Regions from separate parts of the Cytobacillus sp. FSL H8-0458 genome, predicted to be linked through region 3. Evidence: a T-box and tRNA genes for the amino acid it is inferred to sense, from the RefSeq annotation. Region 3 holds a T-box; the other regions hold tRNA genes.

Region 1 (6,558 bases), 3.5 Mb from region 3:
AACCAAGTCATATTGGTAATTACTCGGCAAATGCTTCTTCATACATTATCTAGTTTTGAGGGAACGAAGTTTCTTCAACCAAATAGTCCGGTGGCGATAGCGAGAAGGTCACACCCGTTCCCATACCGAACACGGAAGTTAAGCTTCTCAGCGCCGATGGTAGTTGGGGGCTGTCCCCCTGTGAGAGTAGGACGCTGCCGGGCAACCCTGATTGGGTAATTTTATTTGGCCCCTTGGTCAAGCGGTTAAGACACCGCCCTTTCACGGCGGTAACACGGGTTCGAATCCCGTAGGGGTCACCATATTTTGGAGGATTAGCTCAGCTGGGAGAGCATCTGCCTTACAAGCAGAGGGTCGGCGGTTCGATCCCGTCATCCTCCACCATATCTTTAGTACGGGCCATTAGCTCAGTCGGTAGAGCAGATTGCAGCATCAGTGAGATTCTTCACCCGAATAGCAATCTGTGACAAAGCACGCAGGGCTTTGGAACATCTGACCTAGCACTTTCAGGCTTTAGGCAGCAGAATATTAATACGAGCCATTAGCTCAGTCGGTAGAGCATCTGACTTTTAATCAGAGGGTCGAAGGTTCGAGTCCTTCATGGCTCACCATTTTTAATTTCATATTGCGGGTGTGGCGGAATTGGCAGACGCACCAGACTTAGGATCTGGCGCCGCAAGGCGTGGGGGTTCGACTCCCTTCACCCGCACCATTTTAAGCGGAAGTAGTTCAGTGGTAGAACATCACCTTGCCAAGGTGGGGGTCGCGGGTTCGAATCCCGTCTTCCGCTCCATTATTTTGCGCCCGTAGCTCAATTGGATAGAGCGTTTGACTACGGATCAAAAGGTTAGGGGTTCGACTCCTCTCGGGCGCGCCATATTACGGGGAGTAGCTCAGCTTGGTAGAGCACTTGGTTTGGGACCAAGGGGTCGCAGGTTCGAATCCTGTCTTCCCGACCAGCGACACTTCTTTTACTTGGGGCCTTAGCTCAGCTGGGAGAGCGCCTGCTTTGCACGCAGGAGGTCAGCGGTTCGATCCCGCTAGGCTCCACCATGAATATATAATCATTTCGGCGGTGTAGCTCAGCTGGCTAGAGCGTACGGTTCATACCCGTGAGGTCGGGGGTTCGATCCCCTCCGCCGCTACCAATATGATTATTTTTTACAACATCGGAGGAATACCCAAGTCCGGCTGAAGGGATCGGTCTTGAAAACCGACAGGCGGGTCAAACCGCGCAGGGGTTCGAATCCCCTTTCCTCCTCCATATCTTATTTTAATAATATTATCGCGGGGTGGAGCACGACCGAATAATCTGCGAGGGAATTACTTCAGCGCACCGATTGAGCTGCTGCTTGAATAATCTTTCTGAAATCGGGGCGGTACTTCATTGATTAAACTGCGATGTAATGCTTGATGTGAGCATAGAAAAATCACATAAATAATATTATCGCGGGGTGGAGCAGTCCGGTAGCTCGTCGGGCTCATAACCCGAAGGTCGCAGGTTCAAATCCTGCCCCCGCAATCTGGTCCGGTAGTTCAGTTGGTTAGAATGCCTGCCTGTCACGCAGGAGGTCGCGGGTTCGAGTCCCGTCCGGACCGCCATTATTTATAATCTTAATAATATATGGCTCAGTAGCTCAGTCGGTAGAGGATTTTAAAAGAATGCAGCTGCGAAGCTTTTACATCATCGAATAGTATGCTTTTAAAATCTGCGACAAAGAACGCAGGACTTTGAAGCACATGTATCAAACTTTAGGATTAATAAATTTATATGGCTCAGTAGCTCAGTCGGTAGAGCAAAGGACTGAAAATCCTTGTGTCGGCGGTTCGATTCCGTCCTGAGCCACCATTTTCTTAGTCTTTACAGACTTGGAGGGGTAGCGAAGTGGCTAAACGCGGCGGACTGTAAATCCGCTCCTTCGGGTTCGGCAGTTCGAATCTGCCCCCCTCCACCATTTATATAGGGGTATAGTTTAATGGTAAAACGAAGGTCTCCAAAACCTTTGATGTGGGTTCGATTCCTACTACCCCTGCCAGTAGGATAGTGGCGGTTGTGGCGAAGTGGTTAACGCATCGGATTGTGGCTCCGACACTCGTGGGTTCGATTCCCATCAATCGCCCCATTATTCTTTTTCTGCATTAATTATTGGGCTATAGCCAAGCGGTAAGGCACCGGACTTTGACTCCGTCACTCGCAGGTTCGAATCCTGCTAGCCCAGCCATTTTTAAGGCAGCATAGCCAAGTGGTAAGGCAGAGGTCTGCAAAACCTCCATCCCCGGTTCAAATCCGGGTGTTGCCTCCAAACAAAAGACAGTATGTTATAAATTAATTTAAATGCGGGTGTAGTTTAGTGGTAAAACCTCAGCCTTCCAAGCTGATGATGAGGGTTCGATTCCCTTCACCCGCTCCAACAACATATGGGCCTATAGCTCAGCTGGTTAGAGCGCACGCCTGATAAGCGTGAGGTCGATGGTTCGAGTCCATTTAGGCCCACCATTATACATACCATTATCAAACTAATTCCAATAGGGATTAGTTTTTTTGTATTTAGAAACTTTTTTAACGGCTGTCTCCAAGAGGAACAGGCTATTTTACTGTAAATGCAGATACCGAATATGGAAGCGGGGAGCTAAGTTGATACTTTGTGAATACTTTGTGAACCGTTATTCTTGCAAGAGCACCATTAGGTGGAAGAAACCCTTGATATTACAGTGTTTTAGCTAAAATTGCAACCCTTTTGCCTTTGAGGAAATATGAAGAAAGTGTGATTCATTTCACTTTTATGAAAACCCTTCTCAACTATGATATAGGTAACAAAGTAAAGGAGCTGATGGAAGGTGGAAACACGAAAAGTGGACCAGAGCAGTTCAAAAGAACATAACTCTCTAAAGGGTACGTTCTTTTCAGTTACAGTTGTAGGGCTTGGGATCTTTGTTACTTATTTAATCTTGTACGGCCTGTACATGGCCAGAATATAGGGGGGATAAACAATGATGCATCGTTCTGAAAAGGTATGGCTTATTTTAAGCTTTGGAATGATTATTGGATTCATGTTAATCGCGGGCTACCAAGCATTCGCCTTTGAAATGGGGCCGCCAAGCTATGGAGAGCGAATTGATCCTCAGAAAGTGGATGAAACAGCACCGTTTGATAAGCCAGGAATTAAGAAAATTGGCGAGAATGAGTATGAAGTAGTTATGACTCTTCAAGTGTTCAGTTTTACTCCTAGTGAGATAGAAGTGCCTGCAGGATCAACAGTTCATTTTACATTGACGTCAAAAGATGTCGTTCACGGGTTCCAGGTTGCGGAAACTAACTTAAATGCTATGGTTGTGCCTGGTTATGTACAAAAAATCACCCAGAAGTTCGATAAGCCAGGTGAATATTTAGTTCTTTGCAATGAGTACTGCGGTGCGGGTCATCAAATGATGAGCACAACCATTACAGTGAAATAAAGGGGGGATAGACAGTGGAAACAGTTATTAAGCAATCAGGAAAAACACAAGTTTTTAAGGATAAAGCAAATAAAGTTATGGGGATTAGCCTCGAGGATGCAAAATTAACGAAATCATATTTATCTGTTGCTTTCTTAGCCATCCTTCTGGGCGGAATACTTGGACTGCTGCAAGGCCTGAACCGGGCTGGAATGCTCGAATTGCCGGCATGGCTGAATTATTATCAGGTTCTCACAGCTCATGGTCTTCTGCTGGTAGTCGTACTGTCGGCGTTCTTCACAATTGGATACTTCTATGCTGGGTTATCCCACACACTGGGCGGCCTGCTTCCTAAGGTCAGAAAGATGGCATGGATTGGTTTCTGGATGAAGATTTTCGGATTTGTCCTAGCGGTGATCCCGATTTTAATGAATGAAGCATCTGTTATGTATACTTTCTATCCGCCAATGGCCGCTTCACCCATTTTCTATATCGGCTTAGTATTTATCGTATTGGGTGTATGGATGTGCGCCTTTGGTGCTTTTATCAATGTGGCAAGCTGGAGAAAGAGAAATCCTGGCCAGCATATCCCGATTTTATCTTTCTTTGCAACAGGCGTATTTGTTCTCTTATTCTTCGGAAGCATACCTGTAGCCATTGAGGTTTTCACTATAATTCCTTGGGCTTTTGGATGGGTGGAGACGATAAATGTTATGGTTGCACGCACGCTGTTCTGGGCGTTCGGACATACACTGGTTAACATCTGGTATTTAACAGCTGTATCTGCCTGGTATGTCATTGTGCCGAAAGTTATTGGCGGCCGAAGATGGAATGACCTCTTAACAAGGATTGTGGTTATTGCACTAGTAATTATGAATATTACCGGGGGATTCCACCATCAAATTATTGACCCGGGTATTTCTGAACCTGTGAAATACATGCACGTGTTTATGAGTTTGGCCATTGGCTTCCCTTCATTAATGACTGCTTATGCAATGTTTGCAGTCTTTGAACGCACAGCGAGAAGGAAAGGCGGAAAAGGCATTGTTGGCTGGTATAAGAAGCTTCCTTGGGGAGACGTCAGATTCCTTGCACCATTTATCGCAATGGCTGCTTTTATCCCTGCAGGGGCAGGCGGCATTGCTCAAACTACAAACCAATTAAATCAGGTAGTCCATAACACGATGTGGGTCGTTGGCCATTTCCACTTAACACTTGGCATGTCAGTAGTTATGACGTTCTTTGGCCTTAGTTATTGGCTCATTCCTTATGTATCTAAAAGAGTTCTGACACCGCAGATCAATAAACTTGGGGTTATTCAAACGATCATATGGACGCTCGGTATGATCATCATGTCTGGTGCGATGCACTGGGTAGGGCTGCTTGGATCTCCGAGAAGAACTTCCTATTCAACATATTTTGATAATGCAACTGCTTTAAGCTGGGATCCTTATCTGTTCTTCCTGGCAATCGGCGGCACGCTTCTGATGATTGGTGTCCTTATGCAGGTATACGCAGTTTTCTATCTCATGTTCTTTGCACCAAAGGGAAACACAGAGTTCCCTATTGCAGAAGTGGAAGAAGATGAAGCGCCAACACCTAGATGGACAGAACGCTGGGGATTGTGGGTTGTTTGTATGATTGTCCTTGTCGGCATGGCATATGTCATTCCATTGGTCGATTTCATTGTCAATGCGCCCCCAGGTTCACCTCCATTTAAAACCTGGTAAGGTATGAGAGATAGCTCGGCTGCTGGGCTGTCTCTTTCTTTTAAAAGGAAGTGATGAATCATGTTTCCAAAAAATAGAACGGCTATATCAAGCTTGCTTGTACTGATGTTTGGCGTAGTCCTTTTTTACATTGGCACAGATGGGTTTCAGGCTTTTACTGCTGAAACAGCCAGGGTTAATCAGTTAATGGATGAGAAGCCTCAGTTCCCGGATGTAACGCTTGAAGATAATAATGGAAGGACCTACTCTTTTTCGGAATTTGAAGGGAAGTATGTTTTTATTACTTTTTTATATACTTCATGCGGTACTGTTTGCCCTGAGCTGGAGGTTAATATGTCTGAAGTATATAAACGGATTCCGGAAGAGTATATTGGCCATGACATTCAATTTCTTAGCATCAGTTTCGATCCGGAGAGGGATGATCCCGAAACTTTGGATACTTACCGTAAGGCTTTCGGCAGTGACGGAGAAACGTGGAGAATGGCGAGGATTCCGGAACAGAAGGAGCTTGATTCTTTGCTGGACCGGTTTGGAGTCATTGTCATACCGGATGAATACGGCAACTTTGCCCATAACTCGGCTTTTTATCTGGTGAACCCTGAAGGACAATTAATCGAAGTCATGGACTACACCTTGATAGAAGAAGCGGCTGATCGGGTAATTGAGATTTTGAGCAGCGGGAGGGAAGAATGATGAAGTCACCAGTTTACGGATTGCTTCTACTCCTTGCATTGATGCTCCCGCCTGCAGCTAATTTGCTGGAGTCAATAATGATTACCCATATGCATATGCAAATGCCCCTGCTGGTCGTCTCTGGATTATTCATGGCTAAGTTCTTTCAGAATCGCTTTCCGGAGTTTTTCTCAAAATGGAATGAAAACGGAGTGCCGGGACTATTGCTGTTTTCAATCATTATGGTGTATTGGTCTCTGCCAAGGACGATGGATGAAGCTTTGACGCTTACAAGCGTAGAGGTCTTTAAATTTATCTCACTGCCATTTTTGGCCGGGGTGCCATTGCGGGATAGCTGGCCAAAACTAAGTTCATTTTGGAAGCATGCTCTCATTATTTTCTTTACTATTCTATTTTTAGCTCTGGGATGGCTATATATCTGGTCCCCTGTACAGCTTTGCAATAACTATTTGGTTATCGAGCAGATTACGCTCGGCTGGGGTTTCATCTCAACCGCGTTTGCAATGGTTGTTTACTTGATTTATAGCTATTTTATGGATTTTTCAAAATATGAGTAATAGAATGCTGCTTCCTCTTGGGAGCAGTTTTTAAATTTTCAGCTGTTTATCTGCTTGTATTGTCTTGATTAATGTGCGAATTAACATGGAATAACTCAGAAAATCATAAATATATATAAGAAGGAGTGAGTAATTAGGGAGGG
Region 2 (6,558 bases), on a different contig from region 3:
GCGAGCTGGGTTCAGAACGTCGTGAGACAGTTCGGTCCCTATCCGTCGTGGGCGCAGGAAATTTGAGAGGAGCTGTCCTTAGTACGAGAGGACCGGGATGGACGCACCGCTGGTGTACCAGTTGTCTTGCCAAAGGCATCGCTGGGTAGCTATGTGCGGAAGGGATAAGTGCTGAAAGCATCTAAGCATGAAGCCCCCCTCGAGATGAGATTTCCCATAGCGTCAAGCTAGTAAGATCCCTGAAAGATGATCAGGTTGATAGGTCAGAGGTGGAAGCGTGGCGACATGTGGAGCTGACTGATACTAATCGATCGAGGACTTAACCAAAACGAAAAGCGGAGGCGACTGTTCAACTTCGAGAGACGTTGGAGAGCCGGCCATTCAAATCCTGGTTTTGGGATTTGGAGGGACGGATCGAAACAGCCGAGAAGTTAGGAGCCGAAGCTAGACAAGTCATTGGTGAATACTCGGCAAATGCTTCTTCATACATTATCTAGTTTTGAGGGAATGAAAAAATGAAATTTCCTCTTGAAAAATCCTGAAAAGACGGTATAATAAAACTTGTCTTTGAAAAATAGTCTGGTGGCGATAGCGAGAAGGTCACACCCGTTCCCATACCGAACACGGAAGTTAAGCTTCTCAGCGCCGATGGTAGTTAGGGGCTGTCCCCTTGTGAGAGTAGGACGCTGCCGGGCAATTAATAATGGAGGATTAGCTCAGCTGGGAGAGCATCTGCCTTACAAGCAGAGGGTCGGCGGTTCGATCCCGTCATCCTCCACCATTAATTTAAATGTACAAGCTGCCGGTGTAGCTCAATTGGTAGAGCAACTGACTTGTAATCAGTAGGTTGGGGGTTCAAGTCCTCTCGCCGGCACCACTTCAGTTCTTTTTATAGAATATGAGCCATTAGCTCAGTCGGTAGAGCATCTGACTTTTAATCAGAGGGTCGAAGGTTCGAGTCCTTCATGGCTCACCATTTTTAATTTCATATTGCGGGTGTGGCGGAATTGGCAGACGCACCAGACTTAGGATCTGGCGCCGCAAGGCGTGGGGGTTCGACTCCCTTCACCCGCACCATTATTTATGCGGAAGTAGTTCAGTGGTAGAACATCACCTTGCCAAGGTGGGGGTCGCGGGTTCGAATCCCGTCTTCCGCTCCATTTATTGCCGGGGTGGCGGAACTGGCAGACGCACAGGACTTAAAATCCTGCGGTAGGTGACTACCGTACCGGTTCGATTCCGGTCCTCGGCACCAGTAGAATTTAATATTGCGCCCGTAGCTCAATTGGATAGAGCGTTTGACTACGGATCAAAAGGTTAGGGGTTCGACTCCTCTCGGGCGCGCCATATTAACGGGGAGTAGCTCAGCTTGGTAGAGCACTTGGTTTGGGACCAAGGGGTCGCAGGTTCGAATCCTGTCTTCCCGACCATTAATCTTTGGGGCCTTAGCTCAGCTGGGAGAGCGCCTGCTTTGCACGCAGGAGGTCAGCGGTTCGATCCCGCTAGGCTCCACCATAATTATATTTACTATTTTGGCGGTGTAGCTCAGCTGGCTAGAGCGTACGGTTCATACCCGTGAGGTCGGGGGTTCGATCCCCTCCGCCGCTACCATTTAATTAAACGATGCTGGACCTTTAGCTCAGCTGGTTAGAGCAGACGGCTCATAACCGTCCGGTCGTAGGTTCGAGTCCTACAAGGTCCACCACTTTTCTTATACGGAGGAATACCCAAGTCCGGCTGAAGGGATCGGTCTTGAAAACCGACAGGCGGGTCAAACCGCGCAGGGGTTCGAATCCCCTTTCCTCCTCCATATTTTATTTTAATAATATTGTCGCGGGGTGGAGCAGTCCGGTAGCTCGTCGGGCTCATAACCCGAAGGTCGCAGGTTCAAATCCTGCCCCCGCAATCTGGTCCGGTAGTTCAGTTGGTTAGAATGCCTGCCTGTCACGCAGGAGGTCGCGGGTTCGAGTCCCGTCCGGACCGCCATTTTTACAAAAAAATATAGAATGTGGCTCAGTAGCTCAGTCGGTAGAGGATTTTAAAAGAATGCAGCTGCGAAGCTTAACATCATCGAATAGCATGCTTTTAAAATCTGCGACAAAGAACGCAGGACTTTGAAGCACATGTTTCAAGCTTTAGGATTAATAAATTTATATGGCTCAGTAGCTCAGTCGGTAGAGCAAAGGACTGAAAATCCTTGTGTCGGCGGTTCGATTCCGTCCTGAGCCACCATTTAGAATCTTACGCGGGTGTAGTTTAGTGGTAAAACCTCAGCCTTCCAAGCTGATGATGAGGGTTCGATTCCCTTCACCCGCTCCAACACATATGGGCCTATAGCTCAGCTGGTTAGAGCGCACGCCTGATAAGCGTGAGGTCGATGGTTCGAGTCCATTTAGGCCCACCATTTTAATTATTGTTCCGTAGTAGCTCAGTGGTAGAGCATTCGGCTGTTAACCGAACGGTCGTAGGTTCGAATCCTACCTGCGGAGCCATATATGGGGAAGTACTCAAGTGGCTGAAGAGGCGCCCCTGCTAAGGGTGTAGGTCGGGTAACCGGCGCGAGGGTTCAAATCCCTCCTTCTCCGCCATATTGGCCCCTTGGTCAAGCGGTTAAGACACCGCCCTTTCACGGCGGTAACACGGGTTCGAATCCCGTAGGGGTCATACAAAAAAGCTGTCAACAATTTGTTGGCAGCTTTTTTGTTGTCCTTGTATAACTCCCTTTTACGGTTCATTTCCGCTCCTATTTAATCAAATTTCTCTTCATCCCTGCTTAATTTATTGCCGGGATTATTCAGATCGATATCAGAAGATATTCCCGTATAGGGGCCCCTAAACATATCACCAGTGGCCATAATCTTTCCATCCGGTGCTTCAAATAGCGGAATCCTTATTTCCTTTTTGGATGCCTCATTCAATAAAATCTCCTCTTCTTTATTGCCCAAAATATTATTCTCCTTTCATTTTTCGCTTGCATATTTTGTTTTATTTTGTCTAAGTTTACCGGAGATTATGCGAAACCTGTTAAAATAGGCAAAATGCTATCGGTTATTAGCAGAATATGAACATTGTTGTCATAAAATTAAAAAAACTTTTACAAGGACTTTTCTCAGGTTCAGCGAATATAACAGGAAAGTCAAAAGAAACGAGACTGGGTGTGGAGAAGGATGGTAGTGGATATTTTGTTTCCAACCGATTATCAGTTGCATTTGTTCCATGAAGGTACACTTTATGAGAGTCACCAGTTATTTGGTGCACATGTAGTTTCAAACGGAGAATCAGTGATTACCCGTTTTTGTGTGTGGGCACCGAATGCTGAAATTATCAGACTAGTCGGTGATTTTAATGATTGGAATGGAGAAGGCTATACCTTACATAGAGTGAATAATGAAGGTGTCTGGATTATTCAGCTGGATGGAAACATGGAGGGTGCCTTGTATAAGTATGAAATTACAACAAAGAGAGGAGATATGCTATTAAAGGCAGATCCTTATAGCTTTTTTTCAGAAGTCAGGCCGAATACAGCTTCTAAAGTATATTCGCTGGACGGGTATCAGTGGAATGACAGCAAATGGATGCAAAAAAAAGAAAAGAAGCCTATTTTTACGGAGCCTGCAGTCATTTATGAGGTCCATCTGGGTTCGTGGAAACAAAAAGAATCTGGAAGTCTGTATACCTACCGGGAGCTTGCAGATGAATTAATACCTTATGTGGTGGAGCATGGGTTTACGCATATAGAATTGCTTCCTCTAATTGAGCATCCGCTCGACGCTTCCTGGGGCTATCAGGGAACAGGTTATTACTCTGTTACCAGCCGTTATGGCAGTCCGCATGATTTTATGTATTTTGTTGATCAATGCCACCAGCATGGTGTTGGGGTGATACTGGACTGGGTGCCGGGGCACTTCTGCAAAGATGCCCATGGCCTTCATCAGTTTGATGGTTCGTATTTGTATGAGTATGAAACAGAAGGCGACAGAGAGAACCGGGTATGGGGCACCGCCAATTTTGATCTCGGCAAAAATGAAGTGCAGAGCTTTCTTATTTCCAATGCTGTTTTTTGGATGGAGAAATACCATATTGACGGCTTCCGGGTTGATGCGGTCGCTAATATGATCTATTGGCCGAACCGGGATGGAAAAACAGAAAATCCGTTTGGTACCCGTTTTCTGCAAAACCTCAATAAAGTGGTGTCACAATATGATTCCTCCTTTCTCATGATGGCAGAGGATTCAACAGATTGGCCGCAAGTGACCGCACCAGTTCATTATGGAGGGCTGGGTTTTCATTATAAATGGAATATGGGCTGGATGAATGACGTTCTTACATATATGGAAACAGAGCCCGAGAGGCGATCTGGTGTCCATGGGAAAATGACATTTTCACTCTTGTATGCTTTTACAGAGAACTTCATACTGCCTTTTTCACATGATGAAGTTGTCCATGGAAAAAAATCGCTGCTGGATAAAATGCCGGGAGATTACTGGCAAAAGTTTGCCCAATACAGGCTCCTGCTAGGCTATATGATTGCCCATCCCGGCAAAAAGCTTCTTTTCATGGGGAATGAGCTCGGGCAGTTTTCCGAATGGAAAGACAAAGAACAGCTTGATTGGCATCTGCTGGATTACGAGATGCATAAAAAAGCAAATGATTATGTGAAAGAATTAATCAAAGTTTATAAACGTTCCAAGCCTCTTTTTGAGCTTGATCACCTTCAGGATGGCTTTGAATGGATTGATTGTCATAATTCGCACCAATCCATCTTTTCTTTTATCAGGAAAGGCTCTAAAGAGGATGATTATCTCGTGATTGTCTGCAATTTTACACCGGCTATATATCCTAAATTCCGTATAGGCGTTCCAAATAGGGGATCTTATCGGGAAATACTTAACAGTGACAGTGATAGCTTTGGAGGATCAAATTGCATTAACAAGAGGGTCCTTAAGAGTGAGGAAATTGAGTTTCATGGCAAGCCGTTCAGTTTGGAAATGTCTATTCCGCCATTTGGCATTTCAATATTACGCCCTGTAAAACATCGAAAGGAGAGGAAGGGAAATGGGAAAGAAAAAGTGCGTCGCAATGCTATTAGCAGGAGGGAAAGGGAGCAGGCTTAGTTCTCTGACAAAAAGCCTGGCGAAACCGGCCGTTCCTTTTGGAGGAAAGTATAGGATCATTGATTTTACATTGAGCAATTGCACCAATTCCGGAATTGATACAGTCGGTGTTCTGACACAATACCAGCCGCTGGTTCTGAATTCGTATATTGGCATAGGCAGCGCATGGGATCTTGACAGAAAGAACGGCGGCGTGACAGTGCTGCCCCCTTACAGCGAATCATCGGAGGTCAAATGGTATACGGGAACAGCCAGTGCCATTTATCAAAACCTTAACTATTTAAAGCAGTATGATCCTGAATATGTCCTGATTTTATCCGGTGATCATATTTATAAAATGAATTATGAGCTGATGCTGAATTATCATATTGAAAAAGGTGCGGATGCCACTATTTCTGTTATTGAAGTGCCTTGGCCGGAGGCAAGCAGGTTTGGCATCATGAACACAGATGAGGAGATGCGGGTCGCGGAATTTGAGGAAAAACCAGCATATCCCAAAAATAATCTGGCCTCCATGGGAATATATATTTTTAATTGGTCTGTTTTAAAGGAATATTTGGAAATGGATGACCGCAATCCGGAATCAAGCCATGACTTCGGGAAGGATATCATTCCATTAATGCTTGACGAAAATAAAAAGCTGTTCGCTTACCCGTTCAATGGCTATTGGAAGGACGTTGGTACAGTTAAGAGCCTGTGGGAAGCAAATATGGATTTACTGGATGATGAATGCGAGCTGAATCTTTTTGATCATGATTGGCGGATTTATTCGGTGAATCCGAATCACCCTCCACAGTATATTTCAACTCAAGCAGAGGTTGCAGAGTCTTTGATAAATGAAGGCTGTACGGTTGAGGGCGAAGTTGAAAAGTCAGTGCTTTTTCAAGGGGTTCTGGTTGGGAAGAATACGGTGATTCGTGAATCAGTCATCATGCCTGATGCTGTAATTGGTGAAAATGTTTATATTGAAAAGGCGATTGTGCCAAGCGGAATGAACATACCTGATGGCGTTGTGATTAGTGCTTCCGAAGAAGATGATGAAATTATTCTGATAACACAGGAAATGATAAAGGGAATTTGTTCTTAATTTACAGCTGGATGCCAAAAACGGCTCCTGGCCAATAAACGGGAGGGAATGTCATGAAGAAGAAAATGCTTGGTGTAATAGACGCAACAACCTATCATGAAGATTTAGAGGAATTGACAGTACACAGGTCGCTCGCAGCTGTTCCGTTTGCAGGCCGCTATAGGCTGATCGATTTTGTTCTCTCCAATATGGTCAACTCGGATATTGAGAGTGTGGCCATATTTCCGAAGTATCAGTATCGCTCTTTAATGGATCATCTTGGTTCAGGGAAGAACTGGGACCTAAACAGAAAAAGGGATGGGCTATTCTTTTTCCCGTCTCCTTTGCTGGATAGTCCAAGTAAAGGGATCGGATCTT
Region 3 (6,558 bases):
CAGGGGGAGTTCTTTTTGGCAGCTTTTTTGGCTCTGTTTTCTCTCTTGCAGGGTTAATGATCAGCAGCATTCTTTTTTATTTTCTAATCACAAAAATGCCGGGGACACATGAAAAGCTTTCTTTGTTAAAGAAGCGGTGGTTCGGGGAGTATCGGAATTTAACTGTCGGCCAGGTTGCAGTTTTAAGGCTTATCCCTTTTATTCATTATCATTTGTTGAGCTTTTGTCTGATGGAAAGAAATAAAGGATTTAATCAGTATCTGAAAAATTCATGGATTACCAATTTGCCGCTGGCTGTTTTTTATACCGTTTTCGGAGAGTTCATCAGCAGATTTACTCCTTCAATGATTGTCCTGATTTTGCTGTCACTTTCTGTTTTAGTATTTGTACTGAGGGAAAAGGTGACAGTTATTAAATGGAAGGAATTCTTCAAAACAGCATAAAAAAAACGTTCGGGGCTGCCGAACGTTTTTTAAAGATGATCTTTAATTTCCTCGCCTGGAGAAGCTGTTTTATGCATGAACTCCTTCACAGGGCTTTTCCAGTCAATTTTTGCAGTAGGATAGGCCTCGGTTATCTTCCTTTCAATAAAAAGAAAATCCTCCCTTACCATCCCTTTAAGGGCCGATGCATTGTGCGGCCAGATGAAAATGGAGACCACATCAAAAGCATTATCAGTGGTACCCAAATACTTTTCGCCTTCAAATAAAACCCCTTTATACGTAATCAGGAAGTTCTTCCTGACATTTTCCTGGTCATCCCAAAAATAATATCGTTTCTGTTCGTGGGCAAGCTCTAGCTTTCTCTTGGAATTGAGAAGATATTTTACCGCGGTGTATATAAGAAATAGAATCAGAGCAAACAATAGCATACGCAGGAGCCACATAGTAACCAGCCCTCCATTATTATTTTCCTTACTATACGGGTGAGATTTAAAAAAGTTTCAACTTTTTTGCGATTTGTTATAATTTTTTTGATGGGCATTATAATGGAAGTTAATCTTTAATTTTATATAGGACGGTGGAAAATGAATTATCAGCAATTATTCCAAATGCAAAAAGGGCTGGACAGCCATATAGAATCAAACCATGGTTTAGAGGAAGAAGATTTATTTGAGCGTAAGATACTCGCGCTGCTTGTCGAATTGGGAGAGCTTGCTAATGAGACAAGATGCTTTAAGTTCTGGAGCCTTAAGCCTTCCTCCCCTCAGGAAACAGTATTGGAAGAGTTTGTAGACGGTATACATTTTATTTTATCGCTTGGAATTGAATGCGGATTTGACGGGGAAAAGGACTTTGCTGCTATGTTGGAAAAGGCGGCTTCAGTGAATGGCCAGTTCTTGTCTGTTTATGAAGCTATCGGAAAGTTTCGGACCAGCCGTACTTTAATGGATTATAAAGAGCTTATTGCAGCCTACTTACATCTTGGGGAAATGCTTGGATTTAACTCTTCGCATATAGAAAAAGCATATATAGACAAAAATGAAGTAAATTATAAAAGGCAGGCCGAAGGATACTAAATACTTTTTCCGCCTTCAGCCTTAGGGATTATCCGTCTGATAATTCTTTATATTGAATCCGATGTTCGGTATAATATGATTAAATATATATTAAGGGAGTCGAAATGATGGCTAAATTAGATGAAACGTTAACGATGCTTAAAGACTTAACAGATGCGAAAGGAATACCGGGAAATGAGCGTGAACCTCGCGATGTTATGAAAAAATACATAACAGCATATGCTGATGAAGTGACAACAGATGGACTGGGGAGCCTCATTGCTAAAAAAAACGGCAAAGAAGGCGGCCCGAAGATCATGGTAGCCGGCCACTTGGATGAAGTAGGATTTATGGTAACAAACATTGATGATAAAGGTTTCATCCGCTTCCAGACAGTTGGCGGCTGGTGGTCGCAGGTTATGCTGGCACAGCGCGTGACGATTGTAACGTCCAAAGGAGATGTTACCGGGGTAATTGGTTCAAAACCGCCGCATATCTTATCACCGGATGCGCGCAAAAAGCCTGTTGAGATTAAAGACATGTTCATTGATATTGGTGCCTCAAGTCGTGAAGAAGCAAAAGAATGGGGAGTAAAACCTGGTGACATGGTGGTTCCATATTTCGAATTCACGGTTATGAATAATGAAAAGATGCTTTTGGCGAAAGCCTGGGATAACCGCATTGGCTGTGCAATTGCCATAGATGTGCTAAAAGAATTAAAAGATGCTGAACATCCAAATGAAGTTTATGGTGTAGGAACGGTACAGGAAGAGGTTGGTCTTCGCGGAGCCCGAACATCTGCGCAAAAAATCGAGCCGGATATCGCATTTGGCGTAGATGTTGGAATCGCAGGCGATACACCGGGGATTTCTGAAAAAGAGGCCATGAGCAAAATGGGCAAAGGGCCGCAAATCATCCTTTATGATGCATCAATGGTCTCTCACAAAGGCCTGCGTGACCTTGTAACAGACACTGCAGATGAACTGAATATCCCTTATCAATTTGATGCCATCGCTGGCGGAGGAACAGATTCAGGAGCCATTCATGTTACACATAATGGAGTACCATCCCTTTCAATCACCATTGCAACACGGTATATCCATTCCCATGCAGCAATGCTTCACCGCGATGACTATGAAAATGCAGTTAAGCTGATTGCTGAAGTGATTAAGAAGCTTGACAGGGAAACAGTTGATAAGATTACATTTGAATAAAATGAAAAAACTCCGGCTCTTTCCGGAGTTTTTTCCGTTTTATCGCAGTCTAACGGGCAGTAAGACCCCCACTTCAAAACTCAGAGAAATCAAAGGAGGATAAGTGGGGGTCAAACTGCCCGTAAAGGCCCGATTGGTGAGATACAGTGAAACTTGCCGACGCGCAGGCAGAGGCTTAGTTGAACCAATCGGGTTCGTAGTGTCGATTGATCGAAGCGCTAGCGGAGATCTTAGCGACACTAGAACGCGACTAACAATCAGTGGGGGATAAGGAAAACCCCCACTGATTGAAGTTTCACTTTATTTAAGACTGCTCTCCAAAGTTTGAAGCATTTCCAGCTTGTCTTCTTCAGAGGAGTTTTTCCAGATTACCTCAAATAATACACCTAAGCCAGGCAGCATTTTTTCTTCCCCATTTTGAATGGCATCCACGATTGTATCTTTCAGTTCATCTTGAGAGTTGCCTGATACATTGTGTAAAATGGCATTGCGCAGGTTTAAATTCACCTTAATGCACTCCTTCCAGATTTAATTCGTTATTATCTTCTCTAATTTTGCTTTTATTATGTATTTCAAATAAGCTATAATGAAAAAACTGTACAGAAAAATTCCGGTTTTACGGGATTTTCTTTAAAAGGAGAGACCGTGTTGAAGCATATACAATCTGCAAAAAACCCAAAAGTTAAAGAATGGAAAAAACTTCTGGCCAGAAAAGAGCGTGACAAAACAGAAACCTTTTTAGTTGAAGGTTTTCATCTGGTGGAAGAAGCACTTAAAGCCAATCAAATAGCAGAAATAATCATTAATGAAAATAAAAATATGCCTCCCGGCTTGGATTATGGCGACATCCCTGTAACAATGGTTACAGATGAAATCATCGGGCTGCTGGCGGATACCGAAACACCACAGGGAATTTTTGCTGTCTGCAGCCAAGAACCATCCACCGAGGAAGTGAAAGGAAAACGGTTTTTATTAGTTGATGCCGTCCAGGATCCTGGCAATCTGGGTACGATGATCAGGACGGCAGATGCTGCTGGCATCGATGCCGTTATTGTGGGTGAAGGCAGCGTTGACGCATATAACCCGAAGGTGCTTAGATCTGCACAGGGCAGCCACTTTCATTTGCCGGTTTTAAGAGGAAACCTTTCTGACTGGATCGTAAGACTGAAAGAAAGTAATGTACCTGTCTATGGAACAGCTTTGGAAAATGCCCGGGAATACACACAATTTGAGTCCTCTGATTCCTTCGCACTGCTCGTTGGAAATGAAGGGAACGGGGTGAATAAAGAACTCCTGGCTAATACAGCAGCAAATCTTTATATACCGATTTTCGGGAAAAGCGAATCACTTAATGTGGCTGTGGCGGCCGGAATTCTTCTTTACCATCTAAGAAAATAGAAAATGGGCGCCAATTTTATGAAAACCGTTTGAAACAGCCTCAAGAATGTAATATAATTAACAGCAAAATTATAATAACAAAACGATGACGGAGACCAGTACCTTGCAGTCAGCCTTTTCAGGGAGAAAATGCCTAAGACTGAAAGCATTTTTACAGGAAATGCAAGAGAAGTTTCACCTCCTGAGTTGGCATCGGGACCATTGAAAAGTAATGTTGAGCTCTGCTTAGCGAGCCGCTTCCGCTTTTTGATGTAAAGATGTACCGGCATAAGCCGTTATCCCAATGAAGTGAACACGTGCATGAAGTACATATATGTGTTAAAAAGGGTGGTACCGCGAAACCTCGTCCCTTTATGGGGATAGAGGTTTTTTATTTTGGCCAAAAAAGTAAAAGTATTAATTTCAAGGAGGATTTTCAGATGCAAGAGCGTTTAAAGGAACTGCAAACTGAAGCGTTAGAAAAGATCAGCACAGCAGCTGATTTGAAAGAGCTAAATGATATCCGTGTATCCTATTTAGGCAAAAAAGGCCCGATTACTGAAGTGCTTAAAGGAATGGGGAAATTGTCTGCGGAAGAGCGTCCAAAAATGGGAGCCCTTGCGAATGAAGTGCGGGACAGCATTGCTGCCGGAATTGAGGAAAAGCAAAAGCATCTGGAGGAAGCGGCTGTTCAGGAAAAACTGGCTGCCGAAAAAATTGATGTCACTCTTCCAGGAAGACCTGTTAAATCAGGAAATCACCATCCGCTGACGCGAATTATTGAAGAAATCGAAGATTTGTTCATTGGAATGGGTTATACAGTAGCTGAAGGCCCTGAAGTTGAAAAAGATTATTATAATTTTGAAGCATTGAATCTTCCTAAAGGCCATCCTGCCCGGGATATGCAGGATTCCTTCTATATTACAGAAGACATTCTCCTTCGAACCCATACTTCGCCGGTACAGGCAAGAACAATGGAGAAGCATGAAGGCAAGGGACCAGTTAAAATCATCTGCCCGGGTAAAGTATATCGCCGTGATAATGACGACGCTACACACTCCCACCAGTTCATGCAAATAGAGGGACTTGTTGTAGATGAAAATATCCGCATGACTGATTTAAAAGGAACATTGGAGGTCTTTGCAAAGAAAATGTTCGGTGATGACAGGGAAATCCGTCTTCGCCCAAGTTTCTTCCCGTTTACAGAGCCATCTGTGGAAATGGATATTTCCTGTAAAATTTGCGGCGGAAAAGGCTGCAGCGTATGTAAAGGCACTGGCTGGATTGAAATTCTTGGTGCAGGAATGGTTCATCCAAATGTTCTTGAGATGGCAGGCTTCGATTCTAAGAAATACACAGGCTTTGCATTCGGAATGGGTCCTGAGCGAATTGCCATGCTGAAGTATGGAGTAGATGATATTCGTCACTTCTACACAAATGATGTGCGTTTCTTGAAGCAATTTTCAATTCATGAATAATTAGAAAGCCCGGATCTAGGGATTAACTAAGGAGGATCACAAATGTTCGTTTCATATAAATGGCTGCAGGAATATGTTGATTTATCAGGCGTTACACCTGCAGAGCTTGCAGAAAAGATTACTAAAAGCGGTATTGAAGTTGAAGGCGTAGAGGTTTTGAATGAAGGCATCAAAGGTGTTGTTGTAGGGCATGTCCTTGAAAGGGAACAGCACCCAAATGCTGATAAACTGAATAAATGTTTAGTCGATACAGGGGCTGGTGAGCCTGTACAGATCATATGCGGTGCCCCGAATGTGGATAAGGGACAGAAAGTGGCCGTGGCTACAGTAGGAGCTGTGCTTCCAGGCAATTTTAAAATAAAGCGTGCCAAGCTTCGCGGTGAAGAATCGAATGGTATGATCTGTTCGCTTCAAGAGCTCGGCATTGAAAGCAAGCTGATTGCAAAGGAATACTCTGAAGGCATTTATGTTTTTCCTAATGATACAGAGGTTGGCCAGGATGCTCTTGAACAGCTTAATCGTGACGACCAGATTCTGGAGCTTGGATTGACTCCGAACCGCTCTGACTGCTTAAGCATGCTGGGTGTTGCATATGAAGTGGCAGCTATTTTAGGAAGGGAAGTAAAGCTTCCTGAGCCGCAGGCTGATTCTATTTCTGAAAAAGCTTCTGATTATATTGAAGTTCAGGTGGACGCAAAAGAAGATAATCCTCTTTACGTTGCGAAGGTTGTAAAAAATGTAAAGGTTGGCCCATCTCCGGTATGGATGCAGGCGCGTTTAATGGCAGCAGGCATTCGTCCTCACAATAACGTGGTGGATATCACAAACTATATTTTGCTTGAATACGGCCAGCCGCTGCATGCTTTCGATTATGACCGGCTGGGATCAAAGCAAATCCTTGTCCGCAGAGCAAATGATGGCGAAGTGATTATCACTCTTGATGATGCAAAGCGTAAGTTAACATCAGATCATCTTTTAATAACAAATGGGA

What was found. A T-box is a leader RNA that pairs with one kind of tRNA and senses whether it is charged. The one in region 3 lies ahead of pheS (phenylalanine--tRNA ligase subunit alpha), so its partner is inferred to be a tRNA-Phe.
Region 1: it encodes a tRNA-Phe, which carries the amino acid that the T-box ahead of pheS (phenylalanine--tRNA ligase subunit alpha) is inferred to sense. The anticodon was not compared.
Region 2: it encodes a tRNA-Phe, which carries the amino acid that the T-box ahead of pheS (phenylalanine--tRNA ligase subunit alpha) is inferred to sense. The anticodon was not compared.

What each region holds. Positions count from the first base shown of each region.
Region 1 is NZ_JBBOBR010000001.1:3,701,034-3,707,591, reverse strand. It holds rRNA gene NYE23_RS18605 (23S ribosomal RNA) at 1-6, shown strand, start outside; rRNA gene rrf (5S ribosomal RNA) at 87-203, shown strand; tRNA gene NYE23_RS18595 (tRNA-Glu) at 228-302, shown strand; tRNA gene NYE23_RS18590 (tRNA-Val) at 309-384, shown strand; tRNA gene NYE23_RS18585 (tRNA-Lys) at 536-611, shown strand; tRNA gene NYE23_RS18580 (tRNA-Leu) at 628-712, shown strand; tRNA gene NYE23_RS18575 (tRNA-Gly) at 719-793, shown strand; tRNA gene NYE23_RS18570 (tRNA-Arg) at 801-877, shown strand; tRNA gene NYE23_RS18565 (tRNA-Pro) at 883-959, shown strand; tRNA gene NYE23_RS18560 (tRNA-Ala) at 978-1,053, shown strand; tRNA gene NYE23_RS18555 (tRNA-Met) at 1,072-1,148, shown strand; tRNA gene NYE23_RS18550 (tRNA-Ser) at 1,172-1,264, shown strand; tRNA gene NYE23_RS18545 (tRNA-Met) at 1,449-1,522, shown strand; tRNA gene NYE23_RS18540 (tRNA-Asp) at 1,526-1,602, shown strand; tRNA gene NYE23_RS18535 (tRNA-Phe) at 1,774-1,849, shown strand; tRNA gene NYE23_RS18530 (tRNA-Tyr) at 1,872-1,955, shown strand; tRNA gene NYE23_RS18525 (tRNA-Trp) at 1,963-2,036, shown strand; tRNA gene NYE23_RS18520 (tRNA-His) at 2,048-2,123, shown strand; tRNA gene NYE23_RS18515 (tRNA-Gln) at 2,148-2,222, shown strand; tRNA gene NYE23_RS18510 (tRNA-Cys) at 2,230-2,303, shown strand; tRNA gene NYE23_RS18505 (tRNA-Gly) at 2,338-2,411, shown strand; tRNA gene NYE23_RS18500 (tRNA-Ile) at 2,421-2,497, shown strand; gene NYE23_RS18495 (cytochrome c oxidase subunit 2A) at 2,839-2,979, shown strand; gene NYE23_RS18490 (cytochrome c oxidase subunit II) at 2,992-3,456, shown strand; gene NYE23_RS18485 (cbb3-type cytochrome c oxidase subunit I) at 3,471-5,165, shown strand; gene NYE23_RS18480 (SCO family protein) at 5,226-5,858, shown strand; gene NYE23_RS18475 (hypothetical protein) at 5,855-6,415, shown strand.
Region 2 is NZ_JBBOBR010000005.1:34,268-40,825, reverse strand. It holds rRNA gene NYE23_RS25215 (23S ribosomal RNA) at 1-327, shown strand, start outside; rRNA gene rrf (5S ribosomal RNA) at 579-695, shown strand; tRNA gene NYE23_RS25205 (tRNA-Val) at 706-781, shown strand; tRNA gene NYE23_RS25200 (tRNA-Thr) at 802-877, shown strand; tRNA gene NYE23_RS25195 (tRNA-Lys) at 901-976, shown strand; tRNA gene NYE23_RS25190 (tRNA-Leu) at 993-1,077, shown strand; tRNA gene NYE23_RS25185 (tRNA-Gly) at 1,086-1,160, shown strand; tRNA gene NYE23_RS25180 (tRNA-Leu) at 1,167-1,255, shown strand; tRNA gene NYE23_RS25175 (tRNA-Arg) at 1,271-1,347, shown strand; tRNA gene NYE23_RS25170 (tRNA-Pro) at 1,354-1,430, shown strand; tRNA gene NYE23_RS25165 (tRNA-Ala) at 1,440-1,515, shown strand; tRNA gene NYE23_RS25160 (tRNA-Met) at 1,535-1,611, shown strand; tRNA gene NYE23_RS25155 (tRNA-Ile) at 1,629-1,705, shown strand; tRNA gene NYE23_RS25150 (tRNA-Ser) at 1,718-1,810, shown strand; tRNA gene NYE23_RS25145 (tRNA-Met) at 1,833-1,906, shown strand; tRNA gene NYE23_RS25140 (tRNA-Asp) at 1,910-1,986, shown strand; tRNA gene NYE23_RS25135 (tRNA-Phe) at 2,157-2,232, shown strand; tRNA gene NYE23_RS25130 (tRNA-Gly) at 2,246-2,319, shown strand; tRNA gene NYE23_RS25125 (tRNA-Ile) at 2,328-2,404, shown strand; tRNA gene NYE23_RS25120 (tRNA-Asn) at 2,418-2,492, shown strand; tRNA gene NYE23_RS25115 (tRNA-Ser) at 2,498-2,588, shown strand; tRNA gene NYE23_RS25110 (tRNA-Glu) at 2,593-2,664, shown strand; gene NYE23_RS25105 (hypothetical protein) at 2,748-2,945, opposite strand; gene glgB (1,4-alpha-glucan branching enzyme) at 3,168-5,114, shown strand; gene NYE23_RS25095 (glucose-1-phosphate adenylyltransferase) at 5,056-6,201, shown strand; gene NYE23_RS25090 (sugar phosphate nucleotidyltransferase) at 6,255-6,558, shown strand, end outside.
Region 3 is NZ_JBBOBR010000001.1:152,761-159,318, forward strand. It holds gene NYE23_RS00690 (TVP38/TMEM64 family protein) at 1-443, shown strand, start outside; gene NYE23_RS00695 (sigma-w pathway protein ysdB) at 473-886, opposite strand; gene NYE23_RS00700 (dUTP diphosphatase) at 1,028-1,519, shown strand; gene NYE23_RS00705 (M42 family metallopeptidase) at 1,627-2,712, shown strand; gene sspI (small acid-soluble spore protein SspI) at 3,013-3,219, opposite strand; gene NYE23_RS00715 (TrmH family RNA methyltransferase) at 3,361-4,110, shown strand; T-box leader at 4,187-4,464, shown strand; gene pheS (phenylalanine--tRNA ligase subunit alpha) at 4,530-5,567, shown strand; gene pheT (phenylalanine--tRNA ligase subunit beta) at 5,610-6,558, shown strand, end outside.